One region of the Pseudoalteromonas aquimarina genome, then DNA from elsewhere that is predicted to be linked to it. Evidence: predicted binding sites of a transcription regulator. Region 1 holds the regulator's gene; each other region holds the start of a gene.
The links. Region 1 encodes sigma-54, which starts transcription at its own class of promoters, with help from an activator protein. Its sites were predicted from a motif close to GTTGGCACGNNNNTNGNNT; they were not measured.
Positions count from the first base shown of each region.

Region 2: the regulator sigma-54 is predicted to act here: its motif matches at 1,842-1,860, upstream of AAEU29_RS00950 (HAD-IIB family hydrolase).
Region 3: the regulator sigma-54 is predicted to act here: its motif matches at 1,691-1,709, upstream of flgJ (flagellar assembly peptidoglycan hydrolase FlgJ).
Region 4: the regulator sigma-54 is predicted to act here: its motif matches at 1,746-1,764, upstream of AAEU29_RS00260 (DUF2726 domain-containing protein).

Region 1 is NZ_JBMMUG010000005.1:102,649-105,669, forward strand. Features, by position in the region: gene lptB (LPS export ABC transporter ATP-binding protein) at 1-609, shown strand, start outside; gene AAEU29_RS13690 (RNA polymerase factor sigma-54) at 689-2,185, shown strand; gene hpf (ribosome hibernation promoting factor) at 2,208-2,495, shown strand; gene ptsN (PTS IIA-like nitrogen regulatory protein PtsN) at 2,497-2,955, shown strand; gene rapZ (RNase adapter RapZ) at 2,971-3,021, shown strand, end outside.
Region 2 is NZ_JBMMUG010000001.1:206,556-209,576, forward strand. Features, by position in the region: gene dnaX (DNA polymerase III subunit gamma/tau) at 1-833, shown strand, start outside; gene AAEU29_RS00940 (YbaB/EbfC family nucleoid-associated protein) at 879-1,205, shown strand; gene AAEU29_RS00945 (hypothetical protein) at 1,375-1,737, shown strand; gene AAEU29_RS00950 (HAD-IIB family hydrolase) at 1,905-3,021, shown strand, end outside.
Region 3 is NZ_JBMMUG010000002.1:230,929-233,949, reverse strand. Features, by position in the region: gene flgH (flagellar basal body L-ring protein FlgH) at 1-523, shown strand, start outside; gene AAEU29_RS05990 (flagellar basal body P-ring protein FlgI) at 532-1,626, shown strand; gene flgJ (flagellar assembly peptidoglycan hydrolase FlgJ) at 1,759-2,745, shown strand; gene AAEU29_RS05980 (FlgK family flagellar hook-associated protein) at 2,745-3,021, shown strand, end outside.
Region 4 is NZ_JBMMUG010000001.1:55,032-58,052, reverse strand. Features, by position in the region: gene AAEU29_RS00265 (type 1 glutamine amidotransferase family protein) at 1-1,557, opposite strand, end outside; gene AAEU29_RS00260 (DUF2726 domain-containing protein) at 1,812-2,402, shown strand; gene mtnN (5'-methylthioadenosine/S-adenosylhomocysteine nucleosidase) at 2,514-3,021, shown strand, end outside.

The DNA of each region.
Region 1 (3,021 bases):
GCAGGTAAAACAACCACGTTTTACATGATTGTCGGTTTAGTGCCGAGTGACAGAGGCACTATTCGTATTGATGATAATGACATTACATTACAACCAATGCATAGTCGTGCCCGTTTAGGAATTGGTTATTTACCACAAGAATCTTCGATTTTTAGAAAGCTTACGGTATACCAAAACATCATGGCGATCCTCGAAACTCGAAAAGATCTTAATCGTGTTCAGCGCGAAGAAGCGCTCGATGATTTGCTCGAAGAATTTAATATTGGTCATATTCGAGATTCGCAAGGTATGGCTCTTTCTGGTGGTGAGCGTCGCCGAGTAGAAATCGCTCGCGCATTAGCCGCAAATCCGAAATTTATCCTGTTAGATGAACCTTTTGCTGGTGTTGATCCTATTTCAGTGATAGATATAAAGAAAATAATTGAGCATTTAAAAAATCGCGGAATTGGTGTTTTAATCACTGACCATAATGTGCGCGAAACCCTTGATGTATGTGAGAAAGCCTATATTGTTTCTCACGGTGAATTGATAGCATCAGGTACTGCAGAAGAGGTTTTAAACAACCAAAAAGTTCGCGATGTATACCTAGGTGAACAATTCAGACTATAGTAATAATGAGTGTACTTTTTTACTGGAGTTGAATTGTTAACCAACAGCTTGAGAAATAAAGAAGGATTAGAATAATTACATGAAGCAATCGCTACAGCTTCGCCTTGGGCAGCAACTAACAATGACACCCCAATTGCAGCAGGCAATTCGCCTATTGCAGTTGAGTACGTTAGATTTGCAGCAAGAAATTCAAGAAGCCCTTGATGCCAATCCTTTACTTGAAGAAGACATTGATTTCAGTGATGACAATCAAAACAATGAAAGCACTGAAACCAGCAAAGATGATTCATCTTCTCACGATGAATATGACACGCCTGTAAGCCAATCAGAAATTGAATCTAGCGACGCCTTAAATAATGAAAATCTCTCTGATGATTTAGCTATGGACGTGTCGTGGGATGATTATATTAGTGCAGCACCAGTATCGGTTAGCAATGCACCCGCCCCTGAAAATGACACGGTTTACCAAGGCTCTACCAGCGAATCTTTGCAAGATTACTTAATGTGGCAATTACGTTTAACGCCGTTTAGCGACACCGACGAAATGATTGCAACAACCATTGTTGAAGCGGTTGATGATTCTGGTTATTTAACGCAAAGTGCCGAAGAAATTTTAGAAGCGGTGCAAAAATCAGAAGATCAGGAACAAATTGAACTTGATGAAGTTGAAGCTGTACTAAAACGCATTCAACTCTTTGATCCTGTTGGTATTGCTGCACGTTCACTACAAGAATGTTTATTGATCCAGCTCAACCAGTATGACAAAAATACCCCTTGGCTAAGCGAAACAAAAAGCGTAATCTCAAACCATATGGAACTTTTGGGGTTAAGAGACTATCGTACCATAATGAAGAAGGCCAAACTCAAAGAACCTGAGTTAAAAGAAGTCTTAACATTAATACATAGCCTTAATCCAAAGCCAGCTGAAAGCATCATTCATGAAGAGCCTGAGTATGTTGTTCCTGATGTTTCAGTGAAAAAGATTAAAGGCCGTTGGCGTGTTGAGTTAAACAACGACAGTATGCCGAAAATTCGTGTAAACGAGCAGTATGCATCACTTACCCGCTCTATGAAGTCAGGCAGTGATAGCCAGTTTATACGCAACCATTTGCAAGAGGCTAAATGGTTTATTAAAAGCTTAGAAAGCCGCAATGACACTTTATTAAAAGTAGCCAATTGCATTGTTGAACAACAACAGGCATTCTTTGAATATGGCGATGAAGCAATGAAACCGATGGTTTTAAATGATGTCGCCGAAATGGTTGAAATGCATGAATCGACTATCTCGCGTGTTACAACGCAAAAATACATGCATACACCACGTGGCATTTACGAATTAAAATACTTTTTCTCTAGCCACGTTAGCACGGAAAATGGGGGTGAGTGCTCATCTACCGCGATTCGAGCACTGATCAAAAAGTTAGTAGCAGCGGAAAATCCTGCCAAGCCATTAAGCGATAGCAAGATAACCGATCTACTAGCAGAACAAGGAATTAAAGTGGCGCGACGCACAATTGCAAAATATCGTGAGTCGCTATCCATACCACCGTCTAATCAGCGCAAGAGCCTGATTTAGACCATTTAGAAGGAAAATGCTTATGCAATTAAACTTAACAGGTCGTCACGTAGAAATTACTGATTCTTTAAGAGACTATGTCACTAACAAATTTGCAAAACTAGAGAGGCATTTTGATCACATTAATAACGTGCACGTTATTCTAGATATTGAAAAATTATCACAAAAAGCAGAAGCAACAATGCATGTTAATGGTGGCGAACTCTTCGCATCAACCGCACATGAAGATATGTATGCAGCAATTGATGGCCTAGTTGATAAACTTGACCGTCAAGTAATTAAACACAAAGAGAAGTTATCTCGCCACTAAAATGAAACTTACAGATATTATTGCTGAGGACTGCGCTAAAACCGCGGTCCTTTTTAATAGCAAAAAACGACTATTTGAATTTATAAGTGATCTTGCGCATCAACAAGCACCTGACATCACTTCTCAAGAATTTTTAGATGCCTTATTACAGCGTGAAAAGCTTGGTAGTACAGGTATTGGTAAAGGCCTCGCCATTCCCCATGGCCGCATTGATGGCTTACAAGATACCATCGGTTTTTTAATTGTAAATCAATCTCCTATCCCATTTGATGCAATTGATGACAAAGACGTCGATATTTTCGTTGTACTGCTCATACCAGAGCAAAAGTGCCAACAACATTTGCAGACTTTAGCCACTATCGCTGATAAACTAAAAGACAAGCAATTTTGCCGTCAGCTACGTCATGCTGAGAATAATCATCAGCTATATCAAATCATTAGTAGTGAAGCGAGTAACTAAAGTTAGGAGACTTAAGTGCAGCTTATTTTAATCAGTGGTCGCTCAGGGTCAGGAAAAACTGTCGCA
Region 2 (3,021 bases), on a different contig from region 1:
AACAGCAACAGCAACAGCAACAGCAACAGCAACAGCAACAGCAACAGCAACAGTCGTTTGACAGTGCGCCCGTGCCAGAGCAAGCTCCAGAGCCTTTAATCGAGGCCGAGCCGCAAGTTGAAGAATCAACACAGCCAAGCTTTGAGCAAAGCTATAACAATGAAGCCGAAGCCATTGCTAAAATTTTAGCACGCCGCAATGTGTCAGGTTCTGGCTCACTTATTCAGCCGGATGGTAGCGAAACGTCGATAAAAAAGACTGAGCCCCAGCAAAGGGGCGAAAATTTTGCAAAACCAAAACAAAGCCCTCTTGAAAAATACCGCGGTGAAACTCAGCATGTGGCACCTGAGTTAATTGAACAATTAACGCCAGAGCCAAAGCAAGAAGTTGCGCCTGCCCCAGAGCCGCAAATAATTGAAGGCTTCGAAAGCCCAATTTCGCAAGAGCGTTTTGCCCATCAACAAGACGATTGGGCAAACAAAATTGAAATAATGGGGCTTGGCGGTCGCGTGCGACAATTTGCACTGCACAGCATATATCAAGAGCAGGGCGCACACGTTAATTTGCTAGTTGATACTGAGCAAAAGCACTTAGACTCGCCAATGCTGCGCGAACAATTACAACAAGCGTTATCACATTTAAAAAATATGCAGGTTGAACTCGCAATAGAATTTAACGATGTGGTTGAAAATACACCGTTTAAAATTCAGCAAAAGATTGATGCGTTTCGTCATCAACAAGCCGTGCATACCATTAAAAACGATCCAATCATCACTCAGCTCATGACACACTTTGACGCAGAGCTAGATGAAGGTACAATAAAAGCATTATAATTCTGGTGGTAATATCACTGCCATGCATTAAAAGAGAGAAAGAATATGTTTAAAGGCGGAATGGGCAACCTAATGAAGCAAGCGCAGCAAATGCAAGATCGCATGCAAAAAGCCCAAGAAGAAATTAAAAATATGGAAGTAGTTGGTGAATCAGGCGCAGGCCTTGTGAAAGTAACTATGCTAGGTAGCCACAATGTACGTCGTATTGAAATTGATGAGTCATTAATGGAAGACGACAAAGAAATGATTGAAGACCTAGTAGCTGCAGCAATCAACGATGCAGTACGCCGCGTTGAAGAGCAAACGGCAGAGCGCATGCAAGCAGTAACTGGCGGTATGCAGATGCCTCCAGGCTTCAAAATGCCGTTCTAATTTAGAACGCTTTAACGTTTTAAAAAATAGCGCCTTTTGGCGCTATTTTTTTTGCGCCAGTACTTATCTATTCCCGTATTTTTCGTTTGCAGTCTCTTTTAGTGCATATGTGCATGTCATGTATACTGGGTTGAAAACATTTTAAGGATTAATATAAGGGAAATTAACTATGAGCAATCATCGACAAACCTTAACTGAGCTTATGGACAGCCACTTCACCTCTACACCTGCCAAGACTTATGACTGTGATGAGTACGGATCAGCGCATACGCTTACTCCTTTAGAAGCTGATAACTTAATTGCAGAAGCCATGCCTTACTTAGAACAGTACGCTCGAACGGGTAACCCCGCGGAACTTCTGAAGCTTGTTGAGACGCTAACTTCGGTCGGCTGTGAGGATAAAACACAGGTGGCTATTTTGGAATTTGCTAACGGTAAACGTCCTGAGGGGCTAATCACCCAGCTAGCGCCTGATGCGTTTTTAAGTGAAGCATTGATGATGCTGCGAAAGATGATTGATTTGAGCCATTAATATGGCTCCTTTAAATTTGACATGATTTTTGAGGCATCTTCTCTTTAAATATTCTTCATAATTCCTAATCTGCTTCTAACAGCTAAAAACCATTTTGCACCTTGTTTGGCACATATATTGATTTAGTTAAATACTATTTAGTTAAATCGTTCTAAGGATGCATTAATATGGTGCAAGCGCTATCTGCCAAGTTTCTCTCTCATTTTATAGAAAAACATTCGCTTTCTCAGGAAGTTAAAAAAACAATAAAAACTTGGTACGCACCTATCGCAGAGCAAATTGCACTGCACCAAAATAGAACAAAACAGCCAATAGTCATTGGTATAAACGGTTGCCAAGGTTCGGGTAAAAGCACACTTACAGACTTTTTAAATCAATATTTACGCATGTATTTTGGTTTAAATGTGGTGTCGATTTCGCTCGATGATTATTACTTATCTGCTTCTGAGCGCGAAGAACTTGCCACAAACATTCACCCGCTACTTGGCACACGCGGCGTACCGGGTACTCACAAAATTGATCAGCTAGATCATGATTTAGCAGCGCTTACGCGTAAAACGCTAAAACGCCCTTTGTTTATTCGCCGTTTTAATAAAGCCACAGACAATCCATTCCCATCAGATAAATGGACCAAAGTTACATCAGCGCCCGATGTGATTATTTTAGAAGGTTGGTGCGTTGGGCTTAACGCAGAGCCTCAAGACGCATTAAAAACACCTATAAACGCGCTTGAAGCAATAGAAGACCAAAACGGCACATGGCGAGAATACGTAAATAATCAGCTAAGTGGTGTTTACCAAAATGTGTTCGAGCGGGTAGACCGCTGGATTATGCTAAAGGCACCTAGTTTTGATGTGGTGGCACAGTGGCGCAAAGAGCAAGAAGCCAAACTGCGTTTGCAACAAGATAAACTGCCAGCCAGTAAAATTATGAGTGAGCAACAAATAGAGCGCTTTGTGCTGTTTTTTGAAAGGCTTACCCGCGTTGGTTTAGTTGATTTTAGCCAAACCACCGACATCACTTTGCACCTAAATGAAACACGCAAAATAGTTGAGGTAACAGGGCGCTTTAAACAGCTCTGTTTTCCTGAAAAGCTCGCGGTATTTACTGACCTTGATGGCACCTTGCTTGATCATTACAGCTACGAGTTTCAACCTGCAAAAGTCAGCGTGTTTTTATGCCACGAACTGGACTTTCCTATTATTCCTTGCACCAGCAAAACCTATAAAGAAATTATCGCAATTCGTGCTCAGCTTGGACTTGGCACGCCGTTTATTGTGGAAA
Region 3 (3,021 bases), on a different contig from region 1:
TTACTCAAATGACCTCTATTCTGATCAAAAGGCATTGCGCCAAGGTGACATTATTACAGTGGTGTTGAGCGAGTCGACACAAGCATCTAAAACGGCAAAAACCGAAACAGATCGTGAAACTGACTTTGCACTATCACCCGTGACAGGGTTAGGTGGAAATCCAATTACGATTAATGGTGATGCATTGCAATATGGCGTGGGTTCGGAAGGCTCTTACAAAGGTGATGCAAAATCGGATCAATCCAATAGCTTAAATGGCAATATATCCGTGAATGTAATGCGCGTTCTGCCAAACGGTAACTTGGTTATTCGTGGTGAAAAATGGCTAACGTTAAATACTGGGGAAGAGTTTATACGCCTAGAAGGCATTGTTCGTCCTAAGGATGTCAGTGCTGATAATATGGTGATGTCAAATCGCATTGCTAATGCACGTATTCAGTATTCTGGCAAAGGTGCTCTTGCCGATGCGCAAGAAGCGGGTTGGTTAGCGCAGTTTTTCTTAAGCCCATTAAATCCATTTTAGGAGGCAGCATGCGTCAATTAGCGTTTATCGTTATCGCATTACTGAGTGTGATTCATTTTCCGCTATCTGCTGAGCGCATCAAAGATGTTACAGCGGTTGAAGGAGTGAGAAGTAACCAACTAGTAGGCTATGGTCTAGTTGTAGGTTTGCCTGGAACGGGTGAAAAAAGTAGCTTCACGGAGCAAAGCTTTAAAGCAATGTTAAGTAGCTTTGGGATTACATTACCTGCGAATTTGAAACCTAAAATCAAAAATGTTGCTGCTGTTGCCGTGCATGCGGATTTACCCCCCTTTATTAAACCAGGGCAAACAATTGATGTGACAGTTTCGTCAATTGGCAGTGCACTGAGCCTTCGTGGCGGTACGCTTATTCAAACTTTTCTTAAAGGTGTAGATGGCAATGTATATGCGATTGCACAGGGGAGTTTAGTTGTTAGTGGTTTAGGTGCCGAAGGTGCCGATGGCAGTAAGGTATTAGTCAATACACCGACTGTGGGTCGGGTACCTAATGGTGCAATTGTTGAACGTGCTGTTGCATCGCCGTTTAATCAAGGGGATCACATTACATTTAATTTGCATCGTCCAGATTTTTCTACGGCAAAAGCGTTGTCAGATACCATTAATGATTTAGTTGGTCCAAATACGGCAACGGCAATGGACGCAGCCTCTGTAAAAGTATTAGCACCTCGTGATCCAGCACAGCGTGTTGCATACCTTGCAACGCTTGAAAATCTAGAGTTTGAACCAGCAGATAACAGCGCGAAAATTATCGTTAATTCGCGAACCGGCACTATTGTGATAGGTAAAAATGTGACGTTAGAACCAGCTGCGATTACCCATGGTGGTTTAACCGTAACGATTGCTGAGCAGCAAAATGTGAATCAGCCCAATGCGCTTGCTGGTGGCCAAACTGTTGTCACAGAGCAGAGTATTATTGATGTTGCGCGAGATGACACCCGTGCATTTGTATTTGATCCTGGCGCGAGTTTGGATGATTTGGTACGTGCTATCAATGAAGTTGGCGCAGCGCCAGGTGATTTAATGGCGATTTTAGAGGCGCTGAAAGAAGCTGGCGCAATAAGTGGTCAGTTAATAGTGATTTAAGTTTATCGATTTCTTAAAGCCCTGCATTGCAGGGCTTTTTTGTTATGGGCTTTAATTTTAGTTCGTTGGCTTGATTTTTGCATTGTTTTTCTAGTGTGTTTCGTAGCCAATTTATTGAATGAGAGCTGAATTATGGATGGCAACAACATAAATCAACATCAAAGCTTTTTTGACCTGAGTAACTTAAACTCACTTAGGAAAGAAGCGTTGCAAGGCGATCCTGATAAAAAGGCATTGAAACAGGTTGCTGCGCAATTTGAATCAATCTTCACGCAAATGCTGTTTAAAAGTATGCGTAAAGCAAATGAAGCATTTGAAGATGAAGACAGCCCATTTAATGCAAGTAGTGTTAAGTTTTATCGTGATATGCATGATCAGCAGCTATCGATGGAGCTATCACAAAGCGGGGCATTAGGCCTTGCAGATATTATTGTTGAACAGCTTTCGCCAACACCAGGAAAATACACACCTGCAAGTTTATTTGCGCCAAGTCAGATTGCACCTCAGGTTTCTAAGTCAAGTAGAGTGAAAGCTATCCCAGATGAAACGACTACAAGCTCGGCGGATACAAAGCCAATTGAAAGTGAGCAGTCATTTGTGTCAGAACTTTGGCAACATGCGAAACAAGCTGCTGAGAAAATTGGTTTAAGCCCTGCTGTTATGCTTGCGCAATCGGCATTAGAAACAGGGTGGGGCAAACATGTTATTACTAAAAGTGACGGGCAAAGCTCTAATAACTTTTTCAATATTAAAGCAGATAAATCATGGCAAGGTGATAAGGCCGCTAAAGCATCGCTTGAATTTGAAGATGGTGTTGCAGTTAAAAAACAGTCTAACTTCAGAGCCTATAACAGTATTGCAGAGAGTTTTGATGACTTTGTTAATTTCTTACAGCAGAACCCGCGTTACCGATCTGCATTAAAAACCACTGACAACCCCACTGAATATCTTAGCGAGTTGCAAAAAGCGGGTTACGCAACCGACCCAAATTACGCAAATAAAATAATTAATGTACTAAACAGAAGTGAATTTCATGATGCGATTAAATCTGTCGCTGCTGGAATGAATGTAAAGGATATTATGAAAAGTTCGATAACAGGTTTAGGAGGCAGTAACTAATGTCTTTTAATCTACTTAATATTGCTAACTCTGGGGTTCGTGCTAGTTCAGAGCTGCTACAAACGACCAGTAAAAACATTACCAATGTTAATACTGAGGGATATGTTCGTGAACGCACCGAGCATAGAACATTGTTCGATAACCAAGTGGGTCTTGGGCAGACGTTTCGTTTAGTAAATGATTTTGCTCAGCAGCAGTTAAATCGCGATGTTTCAAACCTTGCTTTCTTTAATCAGTTTGTTGATGAATCTGCGCGTGTAGATAGTTTGTTTGCAG
Region 4 (3,021 bases), on a different contig from region 1:
TGCATACTTCCAGCTTGGAAACTCAACAGACACATTACCGTTACGCAATGAAACTTGGTCACCATGGGTAAAGTAATGGCTGGTAAACTCACGCACACCTTCTTGATTATTCTCTTTTGCTACTTCAAATAACCACAAACCACCAGAGCCAATTACTTCAACTTCTGAATGCGTTTCTTTGGTTTGCATTACTACAGACGTTTTATTATCCAAACCAAATAAGCGTTGATTAGAGCTAAATAATGCCGCATGAATACCACGCAATTGCTTACCACGCTCAGATACTTGTGTATCAATAATGCCACTTGGTAGGAAAGGTAAAATTGCCGACTCTACCACAGCAAACTCACGTTCGCTTTCAAGTGCAATACAATCTGCACCTAGGCTACATGCATCATTACCTGAAGCAAATGAAACAGGCTCAACTGTATTAATCTCATTCACAACACCGGTTAAAATACTTAACGGTTTTGAATTACTGGTAATAGCATTAATACTGCCACCTTCAACGGCAACCAGTACTTCGTTGTTTTTATACATATCAACGATTTTATCAAGCGCAGCACTGTGGCTGCCTGTTGGTGTATAAAATGCGTGATAACTTAATAACGGGCTACCATCAGCAATATAGATAGCATCCATACGTTTAATCGTGCCAAGTAGTGGTTCTGATTTTTTACATTCACTCACTTGCTGTTGGAATAAATCAGGGTAAAGCACTTCACGACGGAAACTTGCTAGGCGCTTAACCTGAAAATCTTCCAAGCTATCACAGGCTGTTTTCTCGTAGTCTTTTGCAGTAATTGCGGTTTGCATTGCGGCATCAATTGGTAACCACGTTGCTTCAAAGCCTACTTGCTCGAATAAATTTAAGTAGTAATCCACTTTAGCGTATGGGTCACGGTTAGTGCCAGTAATAACAGCAATACGTGGTTTACGTTTACCACCAGCAATTTCCGCACTTAAATCATATAATTTTTGATAAGCCAGAGACGCTTCAACGTTTGTGCTCTGGGCTAAATTCACTTGGGTTTTTAAGCGGTTGTTACGGCCTTCAACTTGCTTTTGCTCAAGTAAGTCAAATAAATTGCGTCTTTCAAACTCATATAAACTTTGCCAAATATCACGACCAGAAACTGACTCTTCACCCGCTTTTGTCGTAACACCACGCAATGCTCGCACAAATTGACGCTCTGTTAGTTTTACATTTTCAAATTTAGGTTTAACTGTCTTTAAAATATCAGCAACTTGTTTTTTTAGTTCTTCTTGTTCTGTCCATGGGTATTCAGAAACACGGACTAATGCTTCATCAGTAATATCAAAAATAGCTTTTTGTTTTACATCATCAGAAAACGAATTTTTACCAGCTTCAGTACAGAAGCGTTGGTTTTCACTAGAACAAACTGTGAGATCATCAGAGAGCAGCACTAAAGTACTGGCAGAGGCAGTTGTTAGCGGTGCTAAAGCAACAAAAGAAGTTGCAAGCATTGTATTAACAACAGTTTTTACGTTTTTGCTAAACGTTTTATTTAACAGGCAAAGTCGAGCGAAGCGCATAATTAACACCATTTATTGTTATTTTATTGCGTCAATCTAGATACCGAACAGTGCGTTGCGGCAATACCCAAATTCGAATGAGCACAACGGAATCTTCAAATTTTACCTAGGTTCTCCGCGAGTAACAAGTAGTGAAGGACGTTAAGCAGGCTAAAATCATCGTTTATATACTTAAAAACAAAATTAATTGTGGCATTCAAATTGCTTAAGTTTGTTTGTAAAAATTTGCGTCAAAGTTTTGATTTGGAGTATTTATGGAACTTGTTTCTTTATTAATTTTAGTACTGGTAGTTGTGGCAGCCTTTGTTGCTTCAAAGTTTACCCATTCGGGAAACCCCTACCCATTCACACAAAAGAAGTCGCTATTTACACAGGTAGAAACCGCATTTCTTAACCTTTTAGAAAAAGCGATTGGTTCGGATTATAAAATTGTAAGTCGTGTACGACTGGTTGATGTGTTAGATTTCCAACCAGGCACAGACGATAAATCTCGTCGCAGTGCGCTGGCAAAAGCACAAAATAAGCAATTAGATTATGTACTGCTTGATAAAGAAAGCCTAAAAATTGTCGCAGCAATTGACCTTGTGAATAACGCAAGCAAGAACGGCCATAAAGCGAAAAAAGATTGGTTTGTAAATGGCGCTTTAGAATCTGCTGGCATTCCACTAATTCGTATTAAAGTGAAATCAGGCTACAAAGCACAAGAAGTAAGACAAGCCATCTTATTTAAATTGGGCAAACAAGTGAATACCAGTAAGCCTATTCGTAAATCAACGATTAAAAATACCCCTGTGCTATCACCTTCACAAATTAAGTCACAGTCAACCGCACTGGCACAAGTTTAAACTTTCTTATAAAAACCCGCATATTGCGGGTTTTGTTTGTCTATTGCTTGTTAACCTAGCTATAATTCCGCCATATTTATTTTATTCGCTTTCTAGATAGGCAAAATCATCATGAAAATCGGTATTATCGGCGCAATGGAGCCTGAAGTAGCAATTTTAAAAGCTGCTATCGAAAACACGCAAATCACTGAACGTGGTAGTTTCACTTTTTACCAAGGTCAATTGGCAGATCAGGACGTTATTTTAGTTCAGTCAGGTATTGGTAAAGTTGCTTCGGCACTTGCTACAACGCTAATGATTGAACTTTTTGCACCTGACTGCATCATTAATACGGGTTCTGCAGGTGGTTTTGAACAAAGCTTAAACGTAGGCGATGTGGTTATTTCAAGCGAAGTTCGTCATCACGATGTTGATGTTACTGCTTTTGGTTACGAAATGGGTCAAGTACCACAAATGCCTCCTGCGTTTATTGCACATAAAACACTGGTAGAAAATGCAGAAAAAGCGATTGCTTCTATGTCGAAAGGCATTAAAACAATGGTTGGCCAAATTTGTACAGGTGATTCATTTATGTGTGACCCTGTTCGCATCGAAAAAACACGTGAGCAGTTTCCAAATA